3 regions of the Peribacillus sp. CSMR9 genome follow, and region 1 is predicted to be linked to each of the others. Evidence: riboswitches for the same ligand, from Rfam matches in the RefSeq annotation. Region 1 holds a riboswitch; each other region holds the start of a gene.

Region 1 (5,110 bases):
GGATTCATTATGGATGGATTCCTGCTGGGCCATGTTTGCCAGGATAGCTTTTGCCGCAGGATCCTTTATGTACCGAAGGATTTCTACTAAAGTAGGCGTTTGTAGACTGTCCATTCCAGCAATCATCGTAAGGATATCAAGAAAAGCGTCCTGGATATCTTCGTCCAATTCTCCCCACTGCTTTTTATCCTGAATCATGTTCACGCTTGAAGGCTTCCAAAAGTTATTGATGAGCTGTGTATAGGTATCATAGAATTTCTCATACTGAATATCGTTCCAAAGGAGAAAGCCTGAAGCTTCTCCTTTGAAAACACCGGTCGCTTTAGTTGGATGCGTTGGTTCCAGCATCCGGATCTTTTTTATATGATTGGTCATTCGTGAAAACTCCTTTAAGAATAGATTACTAAGGTTATGATCGTCGTTAACTAGAACAGCTTTCGCAGGCATTGTCATATTCGGAAGAAGTCGAACGAACATAATACGTTGATTTCAACCCGGATTCCCACGCCGTTAAATGGATATCCAATAGGACCTTCGCTTTGATTGTGTTGTGTACATACAGATTAAAGCTGATTGCTTGGTCAATATGGCGTTGGCGGGCTGCATTTTGCCTGATGCTCTCCAGTTGGTCCAAATTAAAGCGGGTCTTTTTATAATATTCATACGTATTTGGCGTCAATCCTGGTGCGGTCACCTTGAATTTGAAGTTTTTCTTTTCCTCGTAAAATTCAATTTCATACAAAGGATCGATTCCATCCGTTGAATTACCGATTTTAGCAGTCGATGAATTGGGGGCAATAGCCATTAAATATCCATTACGGGTACCGTGTTGCTGCACATCTGCTTTTAAATCCATCCATTTTTGATCTGTATAGTCACGAAGTTCGAAATATTCCCCTGTATGCCAATCCGATCCTTCGAAATATGGGTATGATCCTTTTTCCTTGGCCAACTCGTTGGATGCTTTGATTGTTAAGTAAGCGATCTTTTCGTATAAAGCATCGGCATAGTGAACAGCCTCATCCGATTCCCAATAAATATTCTGAGTGGCAAGTAAATGATGCCATCCAAACGTTCCTAAACCAATTGCCCGGTAACGTTTGTTCGAGATGGATGCTTGCTTGACCGGAAGATTATTGACATCAATGACGTTATCCAGCATCCGGATCTGAATGGGAATTAACCTCTCCAAAACATCGCTGCTCACCGCACGGGGCAAGTTAATGGATGATAGGTTGCAGACAACGAAATCGCCGCTTTTACGGACCACAACGACATCTCCATCTTCTGTTTCATATTCATCCGTGATCGTCGAAGGGCTTAAGTTTTGAGCAATCTCCGTACAAAGGTTAGAACAATAAATCATGCCTTTATGTTTATTCGGATTCTTCCGGTTCACTTCATCGCGGTAGAACATATATGGTACGCCTTCTTCTAATTGAGAAATCATGATGCTTTTCATGATGTCCATCGCATTGATTTTTTCAAAGCTATAGTTTGGAAGTGTACCATTTTCTGCGGCCTCGACAGCAAGTGCATAATGATTCCTGAAGCTTCCTTCGCCTTTCTTCTCGTCATAAAGATCTTCAAGTGAGAATCCAAGGGTTTGTTTGATGGTATGCGGATCGAAAAGATACCATTCTTTTCTGTCGCGTACAGCCTCCATGAACAAATCAGGAATACATACACCTGTAAAAATATCATGGGCTTTTAATCTGTCATCCCCGTTTTGCGTCTTCAAATCAAGAAAGCTCATAATATCTTTATGCCAGGCATCCAAGTAAATCGCGATGGCACCTTTACGTTGCCCCAATTGATCGACACTGACAGCTGTCTGGTTGAATAGCCGGATCCAGGGAGTCGTGCCGGAACTGTTTCCAGAGAAACCTCGGATATCAGAACCAAGCGAACGAATCTTACCAACGTAAAGACCTACACCGCCGCCGAATTTTGATACTTTTGCGGCATCGTAGTTAGATAGATAGATGCCGTCAATGGAATCTTCAATTGCGTCGATAAAACAAGAGCTTAACTGTCCATGCGTTTTACCTGCATTGGATAGAGTAGGCGTCGCAACAGTCATATAAAGGTTGGACATAGCCCAGTAAGCTTCTTTTATTAGTTGAAGACGATGCTCCGTTTTTTCCATTCGCATGATTTCCATCGCGATGATCATGAAGCGCTCTTGAGGCAGTTCGTAGACCTTGTCTTTTTTGGGGCGGGCTAGGTAGCGATCGTTTAATAAGTAGATGCCTATGTAAGAAAATAATTTATCCTTTTCCGGGTCGATCACCGAACCCAATTCCTCAATTTCCGCTTTCGTATAAGAAGCTAGCAGTTCTGATTTATAAATGGGATAACGCTGGCCTTCTGAAAGTTGCGAGAGTTCCGTGATCAGTTCATAGAATGGGCCATAACTCATGCCTTCATAACCTCGATTTGCCTGTGCATCCCTATACATCGTATTCAATAGTTCTGCTGCAGCAACGAATGTCCAATCGGGAGCATCTATATCCACACTTTCAAGAGCGAGCTGAATCAGTTTTTTTGATGCCTGTTCATCGGTTGAGTCACTTTTGCGATCAAGCCATTTTATAAAACGCTTTTTGAACTTTTCCATATCGAGACGGCCTTCGAATTCCTTTGATAACATCTCAAGCTGGATTGAATTCGTTTCGGTGTCATTTTCGCTTATGGTAGAGTTATATGTTTGAGTCATTAATAATCCTCCTTGTAAACTTCCGCTAAAATAAAAAAACCGCCCAAATGGATTGAGCGGATCAAACGATAGAATAAAAGAACCATGAAAAAATAGCCATTATACTATCGTTTCATCATCTCAATCCCCGAAGAATAAGAAACATGAAAAAATCAAGGCAGGTCTCCTGACTCATGATCATCCTACTTTGAGTCCTTCCCGTATAGAGAGAGCTATACAGTGGTTTCTCATTTCGTCACATTTACAGTTGCGGGGACAGTTCCGGGTTTACACCGGATTCCCTTTTCAGCCATCACTGGCACCTTGGATTATAAAATATTCTATATATAGTTATTGGTATTGTTTGTGTAATCAATATCTAGTATTTCTGCTTATATTATCGTAAGCCATATACGATGATAATTCAACTAATATATTTGAGAAAAACCAACCCTTATCTATTGACAAAGTGAAGGTAGAGGGATTGAGAATGAAAGATTTTATTGGGGAATGGGTAATTTGAGCACTGAATTTACGGGATTTTGTGTTAAAATAAAGTGTATAGTAAAGGTGGCTCTCCCTTATTGCGATGAGGGGATTCGCGGAAAAATATTTATGAAAAAGGGGTTAAAATCTTGGAAAAAGTATTAGTTTTTGGACATAAAAACCCGGATACAGACACAATCTGTTCAGCAATCGCTTATGCAGATCTTAAAAAGCAACTAGGTATCAACGCTGAACCAGTTCGTCTGGGTGAAGTGAATGGTGAAACTCAATATGCGTTGGACCAATTCAAATTCGAAGCTCCCCGCCTTGTGGAAAAAGTGGCAGGGGAAGCGGATGGAGTGATCCTGGTCGACCACAACGAACGCCAGCAAAGTGCAGAAGATATTGACCAAGTCCGTGTGTTGGAAGTTATCGACCATCACCGTATCGCTAACTTTGAAACAAGCGATCCTTTATATTACCGTGCGGAGCCAGTTGGCTGTACGGCAACCATTTTAAATAAAATCTATAAAGAAAACGGCATTGAAGTCCCTAAAGCGATCGCCGGACTTATGCTATCTGCCATAATTTCCGATTCTTTATTGTTCAAATCCCCGACATGCACAGAGCAAGACGTTGCAGCAGCTATGGAACTGGCTGATATTGCGGGAGTAAACGCTGAAACATATGGCTTGGAAATGTTGAAGGCGGGAGCTGACTTGAGCGACAAGACGATTGCCCAGTTAATCACTCTTGATGCAAAAGAATTCTCCATGGGAATGGCTAAAGTGGAGATAGCTCAGGTCAATGCTGTAGATCCGAACGAAGTTCTTGCTAAGCAAGCTGAAATAGAAGCAGCCATTGAATCGGTCATCGCTGTGAAGGAATTGGATTTATTCCTATTCGTCGTAACGGATATCTTGACCAATGATTCTGTGGCCTTGGCTCTTGGAAAAGCGGCTGATGCAGTGGAAAAGGCATATGACGTTTCATTAAACAATAACATTGCCGTCTTAGAGGGCGTTGTATCGCGTAAAAAACAAATCGTTCCGGTTTTAACGGACGTATTCAGTAAATAATATTGGAAAAGGGGTGCCCATTCAATACTTTGGGCCCCCTTTTCTGTACATTAAAAAAAGACTCAACCATCCATTTAAAGGTGTTTGAGTCTTTTTTTTTAATTTAAGGTTTCCTTTTCTTTTTCATAGGCGATGACAATCAGTTCTTTATTGGCTTCCTCGCCAAGTTTGCTTTCAAAGCTTTTCAGTTCATTCAATAAATCTGGTGACAGATTCGCTGCTGTATAATCCTGATCGGATGTCATGCTTTTCGCTCCTTTCAAAAGGAAATATTTCATGTTATCTATTTTGTCGGTTTGAAAAGTTTCTATTCAGCAGAATTATACTTTTTCAAGATATTTTACTTTCTGAGGTGGCGAGTTTTTCAAGCAATAACGAACTCTCCTCGTCCAGGCCTTGCACCTGGACAGGTGTACCTTGAAACTGATATTTAAGGACAACCGTATCAACAGCACCGACTGCAGAAGCATCCCATATTTTAGAATGGGAAAAATCGATGATGACCGTTTCGGCTTTTTCCTTGAAATCGAACTTAGAAACAAAGTCCTGAACCGAAGCGAAAAATATTTGTCCGCTGATACGATAAATGATTTTCTTAGCATGGATGTCTTCCGTTTTCTCAACAGCCACTTTAGAAATTTTAGCCGAGAAGAAAATCATGCTCAAGAGCACTCCAGCAAATACCCCTTTAGATAAGTCATGTGTATAAAGAACAATGAGGACCGTCACGATCATCACTGCTGCATCCGTCTTTGGAGCTTTAGTGAGCCGCTTTAGGGAAGACCAGTCAAAGGTCCCGATTGAAACCATGATCATGACTGCGACAAGGGCAGCCATCGGTATTTTA
Region 2 (5,110 bases), on a different contig from region 1:
TACATCATGGTGGACCCCGATCGTTTGACCATATGTGAATTTCACTTCTGGATACTTGGTTTTCCCATCCTCTATTTCAGCCGGGATATGTAATTTCGAATGTCCTGCATGCAACAGAATGATTGGTATGACGATAACTTCCGTAGCCCCTCGTTTTACACAATTATCAATGCCTTTAGATATATTCGGTGCCGCAAACTCCAAGAAGCACGTTTCTACCAAAAAGCCGTCATCCATTGCCGGAATCATATTTTTAATAAAATGAAGGACTTCTTCGTTTCCTGAAGCCAAGCGGCTTCCATGTCCTACGAACAAAACTGCTTTCATTTACTTTCCCCCTCTTGATTAGTCTTCACAAGGCGCAGGCTCTATGTTTATTTTGGGAGCAATGTCCTGATAAGAAAAATTCTGTATCTTTTTTGCACGTTTGAAGTATTTAAAAAGCCGCTCGTTTGGATGGGCATTTTGCGTATACTCCCCGACAATGTCCGTAATCAGTTCAACAAGCTGTTCCGGTTCAATGCCTTCAGCAACCAGCTGACCTGGATGGGCTGTTCTTCCAACCGGTTTAGCACCAAGAAATAAGTCGAACTTCCCTTTCCGAAAGACAATCCCAATATCATCCATCACAGCACTATAACAAGCCATTCCACACCCATTAAAACCGATGTTCAGTTCCTTGGGCATTTTCATTCCGCCGAGCACCCGGTGTATTTCATCCGCAAAAGGAATGGATTCCGCTTTTTCCCCATCACAGAAATCACAGGCTTTTAATGTCAGTACATCTCCAATCGGCGATAACAGAAAGTTTGCTGATTGCAATTTCCCCGTAATGACTTCCGGATCCGTTGTCGGAATCTTTAATACGATCTTATGGTTTGGCGTGTATTCCATCGATCCCTTTTCCCCGACAACTTCCGCAAGTGTCATCATTTGTTTGGGAGTGAATTGTTTATTCGCCACACCTGGACTGACCGCAAGTTCGAATACCGACTCCACTTTTTGCTGAACAAACGGCTTAATGGGTTGCTGAACGGTTTGGCCCTTAACTATAGACAGGGCTTCCATTGCCATTTCAAAAGATGTCGCCTTCTTTTCTGGTGCTTTTGTAAGTAATCCAACCCCTCCATCAGGCTCAGCGTAGGCTTCTTGCATGGAATCGGCTTCTTGATCTAATGCCCATGGTTCTGCTTCTTTTTGCAGACGCTGATGCGGCTTCAATGTTTGCTTTTCCGAATTCAATGTATATTTCCTCTGATAACCTCTTGGTGTGATGATTTTGTCATCATATAAAAAGGTAGATGAATTACCAATAATGACGGTGGTCAACATTCCAATATCGTGATTCAACATATCTTTCAAATTGGTTATGACAATATCCTGCCGATCGCGATAAGCACTTTTCACCAACCCGACAGGTGTATCCGGTGAACGGTAGCGAAGGAGAATTTTTTGTGTTTCTACAATTTGCCTAGTCCGCCTTCCGCTACGCGGGTTATAAAGTGCAATGACAAAGTCAGCCATTGCAGCAGCTTCCACCCTTTTAGCGATAAGTTCCCAAGGCGTTAAATGATCACTGAGGCTGATGGTACACGAATCGTGCATGACAGGTGCCCCAAGTAAAGACGCACAAGAGTTGATTGCAGAAATACCAGGGATGACTTCAATGCCCACTCCAGTATCTTCTTTCCACCCTTTTTCAATCAATACTTCATAAACCAGCCCTGCCATCCCGTACACTCCGGCATCACCACTGGAAATTACAGCCACTTTCTTTCCCAGCTCCGCTTGTTTCACTGCTTCCTGAGCACGTGATACTTCCTCAGTCATTCCCGTACTAATAATCGTTTGATCTGTAAGCAATCCCTGAATGAGTTCAACATAAGTTTTATAACCAATGATGTAGTCACTTTCTTGAAGGGCTTCGACAGCACGTTTGGTAATGTGTTCAAAATTCCCTGGCCCAAAGCCCACGACGAATAATTTACCGTTAGTACTCATTAAGACATCTCCTTTTACGATTTGTTCTTTGAAATACCCGTATGAGCAGGAAAATCTGGATTAGGGGTCATTTCCCCATCACTGAATCGGTAGATCAGCTGTGGCACAAACTCCCCATCATCGATATTACTTACAATCTTCCGACCGTAATCTGGGGTTTCCACCCGATACCATCTCCCTTGGGGATACTCAATTACAACGCAGGCGTCCTTACATCTTCCGTTACAGCGTGTCCTGGTTGTATGGATTTTCATATCCAGTCCCTTTAAAGTAATTTCATCGCGAATCGCTTGGGTTACTTCTTCCCCGCCTTTTTTCATGCAACTGCTTCCATTGCAAATCAACAGATGCGTATTAGTACCCTGCAAGTTCCAAGTAGTCATCTTCTTCCTCCTGAGTTCAGGGAAAAGGCAAAATAAAAAACCTTAACATAAGAGTTAAGGTTTTAAAAAAACTATATGAATGAGGAGCCTTCGGCAAATATGCTGAATCTCCCAAAATCGTCATAGTCCTTCTACCTTTCCCTCCGAAAAGTATCATACAATTTCAAAAGCAGGTTTCCTGGCTTACGCTTCATTTTACTTTGTCCCTTCCCGGCATTAAGCCAGTGGTCATCGACAATTTCATCAGCGTTTACAGTAGCGGGGGCTGCATCGGATTTTCACCGATTTCCCTATTATCCCTTGATAATTCACACAAGAGCACTTTTAAAATGAAATATTTGGTTTTATTATACATTTCTAGCTAACTTTATCTATCATATAACAACTTTAGCAAAATTCAAAGTTTATTCCGACTGTTTAGAAAAGTTTAATAGGGTAAATCCAGCTCCATGCCTCGCTTCTCTGCGTTATTAGTCTAAAAAAAAAAAAGAGAGTGTAGCTGGAATTATTTCTTTATGATAAACTATACGAGATTTTTCAAAATAATTACATAAGTTTTATGGTGTTGAATTTTCTCGGAAATTCAGCTTAAAAGGGAAGCCGGTGAAAATCCGGAGCGGTCCCGCCACTGTAAAGGGAAGTCCTATTGCCTTAAGGTTAATCCACTGTCAAATGAGATGGGAAGGATGTAATGGGATGATGAACCAAAGCCAGGAGACCTGCCATGAAGCGTGAAACTGTTTCAGCCTACGAGGATGGGTGTGCGGATCAGGCAGAATAGCCCGTGGTTGGTTTATGCTGAGGAATTCCTGTTCATTACGCACTTCTTTCTTTTTTAGAGAAGTGCTTTTTATGTTGGGCGCCGCTTTTCTTCTAAAAGCCTTGATCAGAAAAAATTAAAAGTGTTGAAAGGAGAAAGAATGAAAAAAGACAATTGGAAAATTCTTTATTTTGTCATTTTATTGCTTCTTGTACCAAAACGTGCTATGGCCATGCATATTATGGAGGGATTTTTACCGATTGAATGGGCCATATTCTGGTGGGCCATTATCCTTCCATTTTTAATCTTGGGTTACCGGTCGATTAGGTCCAAAGTAAAGGAAAACCCAGAAACAAAAATGATACTCGGCCTATCGGGAGCATTTGTATTCATATTATCGGCCCTGAAGATTCCTTCCGTTACGGGAAGTTCTTCACACCCTACAGGAGTTGGCTTGGGTTCCATATTATTCGGACCATTGGCCATGAGTGTCGTGGGTTCCATCGTCCTGTTATTTCAAGCTGTATTACTGGCTCACGGAGGGTTGACGACATTAGGGGCCAATGCATTTTCCATGGCAGTATGCGGACCTTTCATTTCTTACTTTGTCTTCAAGGGCGCAACTAAATTGGGGTGGTCTTTTTCTCTTGCGGTTTTCTTGGCAGCTGCTTTTGGAGATTTAGGAACCTATGTGGTAACTTCCGTTCAACTTGCTCTTGCTTTTCCATCCGAGGTAGGGGGATTCATGGCCTCATTCACTAAGTTTGCAGGGATTTTCGCCCTGACCCAAATTCCCTTGGCAATCAGCGAGGGATTATTGACAGTCGTTGTGATGAATTTCTTAAAAAAATACAATCTAGGCGAATTGAAATTGCTGCGAGTTTTATCTAAGGAGGCCCGTTAATATGAAAAAAAGTTTACTGTTGCTTTTCCTGGTCGTCATTCTTGCAACCATACCGTTAATCACCCAACAAGGAACGCAATTTGGCGGTGCAGATGGCGAAGCTGAAGAAGCCATCACTAAAATCCATCCGGAATATAAGCCATGGTTCAACAGTATTTGGGAGCCACCAGGTGCAGAAACAGAAAGCTTATTATTTGCGCTGCAGGCTGCAATCGGAGCTGGTTTCATTGGATATTTCATTGGGGTAATGAGACAAAGGAATAAGCAAGCCAAACAAGCCATGCCCGAAGAATCCAAGCATGTTACTCATTGATAAATATGCCTATTTCAATGGGCTAAAGGATGAACATCCGTTGGAAAAAATGATTTTTGCACTCTCCCTTTTGCTTTTTTCCTTAACTGTAAGGGATATGGCCGTTTCGCTCATCACTTTTACGGTGATGAGTGCTTTAATCATTTTTGCGGCAAGAATCCCACTTTCTTATTATCTGAAATTACTCTTACTACCGGGGTTCTTTATATTATCAGGTACAATTACCATCCTTTTTTCTTTTACAAGCAAACCCATTTCAATATCCAATATATGGTGGTCCTGGAAAGTCGGAAACTGGCAAATATTCATCAGCGATGACAGCATTGGTACAGTAATCAATTTGATCACTGTCGTATTTGGCAGTATAAGCTGTTTATATTTCTTAACCTTAACAACACCCATTACCGTCATTCTATCCGTGCTGCGAAAACTTAAAGTGCCATCTTTATTGATCGATTTAATAGAATTGACCTATCGCTTCATCTTTATTTTTTTAGATACAGCTGTGGCCATTCACCTATCACAAGCTTCACGACTTGGATATGGCTCGATAAGGCAAGGCATTCGATCTCTCGGGTTACTAATCTCATCATTATTTTTGGGAGTATTCCAGCGCTCTGGGCAATTGACGATGGCCATGAATGCAAGAGGATATCAGGAGAACCTATCATATATCGATGATACTTACACCTATTCCTCCCGCAATTGGCTGATCGCCATTATCATACTAGGAAGCTTAATCTTTATTT
Region 3 (5,110 bases), on a different contig from region 1:
AAAACAAGGTCGGTTAAAAATGTCCGTGACTGCTGTGTTGGATGGGCAACGTTCTTTTCAATCATAAGCTTTTGGTTTAGCTAAAAGGTTTTCACGGACGATTTTTGCTGCTTCAACCATGTTTTTCAGGGAAGCGACGGTTTCCGGGATACCCCTTGTTTTCAGGCCGCAGTCGGGATTGATCCAAAACTGGTCTTTATCCAGTACCTTGATGCCCCGTTCAATCATATCGACCATTTCGTCCACTGCCGGCACACGCGGGCTGTGAATATCATACACACCAAGGCCAATACCTTTTTCGTATGTCCTTTCCTCGAATGCGGAAGCAAGCTCTCCATGGCTACGGGATGTTTCGATGGAAATTACATCGGCATCAAGGGAGGAGATGACATCCATGAAACTGTTGAAGTCGCAATAGCACATATGCGTGTGAATTTGGGTTGTATCCTCCACGCTTGATGTGGATATCAAGAACGAATTAACAGCCCAGTTCAAATACTCATCGCGATCGGTTTTTTTCAATGGCAGACCTTCCCTAAGTGCAGGCTCATCAACTTGGATCATTTTGATTCCAGCCGATTCCAATGCAATGACTTCTTTTTCCAAAGCAAGTGCCAGTTGGTAGCAAACATTCTCCCTGGAAATATCATCACGGACAAATGACCAGTTCAAAATCGTGACAGGACCTGTTAGCATTCCCTTTACCGTCTTGTTCGTCAGTGATTGTGCGTATACACTTTCCCTGACTGTCATCGGTTCGATGAAATCGATGTCACCGTAGATGACTGGTGGTTTCACGCAGCGAGACCCATAGGATTGTACCCAGCCCTTTTCTAGAAAGACGAATCCGCCTAACTTATGGCCGAAGTATTCAACCATATCCGTCCGTTCGAATTCCCCGTGTACAAGAACATCCAAGCCGATTTCTTCTTGGATATCAATCCACCTGCCGATTTCTTCGTTAACGAATGTTTCATATTGCGAAGCGGTCCATTCTCCTCTTTTGAACTTCCCACGTGCTTGTTTAACTTCAAATGTCTGTGGAAAGCTGCCGATCGTAGTCGAAGGAAGAAAAGGCAATTTGAAAAATTCCTGTTGTTTTTGGTAACGTTCTTTAAATGGAAGCTGACGGCCGACGTTCCTGGTTTTAACCTTTTCGACATTGGATTGTACATTCCCATGATTCCGTGCATTTGAACTTGCTAACGTTTGAACCGTAAATTTATTAGCATCGACTTTTTCGGCGATTGCTTCAAAGCCTTGATTATTCCCTTTGACCAAGAGTATGATTTCCTCAAGTTTCTCATCAGCGAAAGCGAGGGCCTCTTTCACTTCTTTTGAAAGGGCGGTTTCATTACGAACGGTCACTGGGACATGAAGCAGGGAACAAGAGGGCTGAAGCCAGATTTGGTCTTCGGCTACCTTTTTCTTAAGAGTCTCGATCAATTGGATTTTTTTCGATAAATCAGATAGCCAAATGTTTTTTCCGTCAATCACACCTGCAGCAAGCACTTTGTCCTTCGGGAAACCGAATGCTTCAAGATTACTTAGATTCCTCCCTTTATCATGTACAAAATCAAGACCGATTCCTTGGACTTGTAATTCGATGACTTCTTGGTAATGCTCCACGGCATCAAAGTATGTTTGTAGCATGATGTTCAGGTTTGGTGCTGCTTCATTCAGTTTTTCATAGAGGTAAGTAACAGTTTGCATATCATCTTTGGAAATGGATGAAACAAGAGAAGGTTCGTCCATTTGAACCCACTTCACGCCTTCTTGCTCCAACTCTTGCAGGATTTGCGTGTATAGGGGAAGCAGGCTCAGGATGATGCCAGGGATATCTTTTTTATTGAAGCCTTTGGAAAGGGAGATGAAAGTATAAGGTCCGATCAACACGGGTTTGGTTTCAATCCCTAGCTTTTCCTTGGCCTCCCGATATGCTGCAAGTGGTTTATTTTCTGTTAAAGTCAGCTGTGACAGGTTTAATTCAGGGACAATATAGTGATAGTTCGTATTGAACCATTTCGTCATTTCGGAAGCGACTTCGTCATTGTTTCCGCGGGCCATTGAATAATAAACGGAAAGGGGAACGCATCCGCCTTCATAGGCTGAATAACGTTCAGGAACAAGACCGAACATGACGGACATATCCAGCATTTGATCATATAAAGTGAAGTCGTTGGCAGGAATGATATCAATGCCTCGTTTCTTCTGTTTTTGTAAGTTGCCTAAACGGATGGCTTTTAGTTGTGCCGTAAATTCTGCTTCATCGATTTTACCGGACCAGTAAGCTTCTAATGTACGTTTCCATTCACGATCTTCCCCGATTCGCGGGTAACCCAAACTGCTGCTTTTCAAAATTCCCATCCTCCTACATTCATTTGATTTAACAATAAAAAAGCATCCCTAACCGTCAAAAGAGAAAGTTAGAAATGCTTAAAATAAAGAGGCATGCAGAATGCCCCTTACAATTATAAGGTCCCTAACACCTCCCTATCTCCCGTAGGTTAAAACAGTGTTGTCGAAATAGGCAGGTCTCCTGACTTAGGGAATATCATTAGCGACGGGCCTTCCCGATCCGTTGATCAGTGGCATATTGGATGGCGCTAACATTCCCATTACAGTGGCGGGACCGTGCCGGAATTACACCGGGCTTCCCTTTTAATCCTAATGAAAATTAGGAACCTATTTCCACATATGAAATTTCACAAAACCTGCTGGATAAACTGATTGCAGGTGGCTAATATTTATAAAATAAAAATTATTATAAATATTTAGACAACCTTAACATATCCGACTAAAAGGGTCAACATGAAAAAGATTCGGGATAAGGTCCCGAATTCCTGACAAATGCGTTTAGGATGTGTTAGTGATAAGGATAAAGTCTGTCCCTAAGAAAGAATATATTGTTTGGACAGGGAGTATGTATAGAGGGAGTGGCGTTTTGAAATGGGGCGTGGGGGATGACTTTCTACATCTTGATTGCAGGAATCATTTTTTGCATGGTGATGAGCATTCGTACCTTATTTCTTGTTGAGTCGGGAGGAAAGAAGTTCTCTCTGGAGGATATGCTGTGGCTTGGCAATTTATATGCGACGATATTAGTTGGATTTGCACTGATTTATTTATTATACGAGCTTCAGAATCATTCAGTGATTCTTGATATGGGCAATCGTTTGGACGGCAGTTTTTACGAGCAACTGAAGACTTCTTTTTATTTTAGTGCGATGACGATGTTTTCTGTAGGGTATGGGGATATATCCCCGATAGGCGTAGGCAGGATGATTGCGACAATCCAGGCATTCATCGGCTATACGCTCCCGGCCGCGTTTGTAATTCGGACGGTGATTGATTTAGATCAGGAAAGAAGGAATAAATGAAAGTTGTATTTCTTTCGATTATTGGGTACTCTTACCATAATGAAAGAAATGGAGGGTTCAATATGACTGTTAAAATTGGAGAAAAAGCACCTGATTTTCAACTCCCAGCAAACAATGGTGAAATGGTTTCCCTATCGGATTTTAAGGGGAAATACATTGTTTTATATTTTTATCCAAAAGACATGACGTCAGGATGCACGACGGAGGCCTGTGATTTCCGGGACCACAATGAGCAATTTGAGGAATTGGACGCTGTCATCATTGGTATCAGCCCAGACCCAGCGGCACGACATGAAAAATTCATCGAAAAACATGGATTGCCTTTTCTGCTGCTAGCTGACGAAAATCATGAAGCTGCTGAATCATTTGATGTGTGGCAATTGAAAAAGAACTTCGGCAAGGAGTATATGGGCATTGAACGTTCAACATTCCTGATTGATAAGGCAGGTAAGATAGTCAAAGAATGGCGTAAGGTAAAAGTAAAAGGCCACGTCGAAGAAGCTCTTGAAACTCTTCGCGACCTCAAAAAATAAGGGGACAGGCAAATGAAGGATGAGCGAATAACGAAGCTTGCTGCCAGGCTGATTCATCATTCGATACAATTAAAGCCAAAAGAGAGAATCCTTATTCGGGGCCATATCAACACGAAACCATTATTGAAAGAGCTGATTGATGAAACATACAGAGTGGGTGCTTATCCATATGTAGAACTTGAAGACGATGAGATAAGCCGGCACCTATTACAAGGGAATGTGAAGGAACAACTTGACACATCATCGCAATGGGCTCTGAAGAAATATACGGATATCGATGCGGTCATCATCATCACCGGTGAAGAAAACGATGTGGAAATGACTGATGTTCTCCTCGAAAGGCACCGTCTTCAAGGGGAGGCTATGAATTCTCCAACTCTTTTCTATGTGAACAACCGACGTTGGGTCTTGCTTAATTATCCCACCAACACATCAGCGCAAAAAGCCGGCATGACTTTCGACAGGTATCAAGACTTCCTTTTGAACGTATGCACAATGGATTATGGGAAAATGGAGGCGGCATTAAAACCGTTAAAACTATTGATGGAACGAACTGACAAAGTCAGGATCGTTTCACCAGGGACAGATTTGACCTTTTCCATTAAAGGTATGCCGGCTATCATATGTGCCGGAAAAAAGAATTTACCGGACGGGGAAGTATTTACTGCACCTATAAAAGAGAGCGTCAATGGAAGGATAGCCTTCAACACACCCACAACCTATGAAGGAATCACTTTTAGTGACATAGAATTAAACTTGAAAAAGGGGAAAATCAGTAAAGCCATTTCCAATCAATCTTCTAAAATGAACCGAATTCTGGATATTGATGAGGGGTCCCGTTTTATCGGGGAGTTCGCAATTGGAATCAATCCATACATATTGGAACCTATGGACGATATATTGTTTGATGAGAAAATAAGCGGGAGTCTGCACTTGGCTCTTGGACTTGCCTATGAAGAAGCTGATAATGGAAACCGTTCATCCATACATTGGGATATGGTCTTGATCCAGCGTCCCGAATATGGCGGTGGTGACATCTACTTTGACGATGTGCCGATCAGAAGGGATGGCGTTTTCATATTGCCGGAATTATATGCATTAAACCCAAATTCATTAAAATAAAGCCTTTTTTAATAAGGGTAAGGCTTTTGTCCAACTCAAAAAGGGGACACCTGAATATGCTTTATTAAGGGAATA

The links. Region 1 has a riboswitch for cobalamin ahead of N9I19_RS05540 (ribonucleoside-diphosphate reductase subunit alpha). Riboswitches for the same ligand answer to the same signal wherever they lie in the genome.
Region 2: linked by a shared signal. The riboswitch ahead of N9I19_RS09445 ((2Fe-2S) ferredoxin domain-containing protein) and the one ahead of N9I19_RS05540 (ribonucleoside-diphosphate reductase subunit alpha) in region 1 are both predicted to bind cobalamin.
Region 3: linked by a shared signal. The riboswitch ahead of metE (5-methyltetrahydropteroyltriglutamate--homocysteine S-methyltransferase) and the one ahead of N9I19_RS05540 (ribonucleoside-diphosphate reductase subunit alpha) in region 1 are both predicted to bind cobalamin.

What each region holds. Positions count from the first base shown of each region.
Region 1 is NZ_JAOPHO010000005.1:90,271-95,380, forward strand. Features, by position in the region: gene N9I19_RS05535 (ribonucleotide-diphosphate reductase subunit beta) at 1-375, opposite strand, end outside; gene N9I19_RS05540 (ribonucleoside-diphosphate reductase subunit alpha) at 422-2,719, opposite strand; cobalamin riboswitch at 2,859-3,040, opposite strand; gene N9I19_RS05545 (manganese-dependent inorganic pyrophosphatase) at 3,334-4,263, shown strand; gene N9I19_RS05550 (hypothetical protein) at 4,362-4,508, opposite strand; gene N9I19_RS05555 (SulP family inorganic anion transporter) at 4,594-5,110, opposite strand, start outside.
Region 2 is NZ_JAOPHO010000014.1:24,383-29,492, reverse strand. Features, by position in the region: gene N9I19_RS09455 (sirohydrochlorin chelatase) at 1-327, opposite strand, end outside; gene cobJ (precorrin-3B C(17)-methyltransferase) at 346-2,001, opposite strand; gene N9I19_RS09445 ((2Fe-2S) ferredoxin domain-containing protein) at 2,016-2,384, opposite strand; cobalamin riboswitch at 2,536-2,725, opposite strand; cobalamin riboswitch at 2,928-3,125, shown strand; gene N9I19_RS09440 (energy-coupling factor ABC transporter permease) at 3,305-4,048, shown strand; gene N9I19_RS09435 (energy-coupling factor ABC transporter substrate-binding protein) at 4,050-4,361, shown strand; gene cbiQ (cobalt ECF transporter T component CbiQ) at 4,402-5,110, shown strand, end outside.
Region 3 is NZ_JAOPHO010000028.1:3,434-8,543, reverse strand. Features, by position in the region: gene N9I19_RS13855 (acyl-CoA thioesterase) at 1-65, opposite strand, end outside; gene metE (5-methyltetrahydropteroyltriglutamate--homocysteine S-methyltransferase) at 58-2,367, opposite strand; cobalamin riboswitch at 2,513-2,704, opposite strand; gene N9I19_RS13845 (potassium channel family protein) at 2,964-3,380, shown strand; gene bcp (thioredoxin-dependent thiol peroxidase) at 3,443-3,913, shown strand; gene N9I19_RS13835 (aminopeptidase) at 3,926-5,035, shown strand.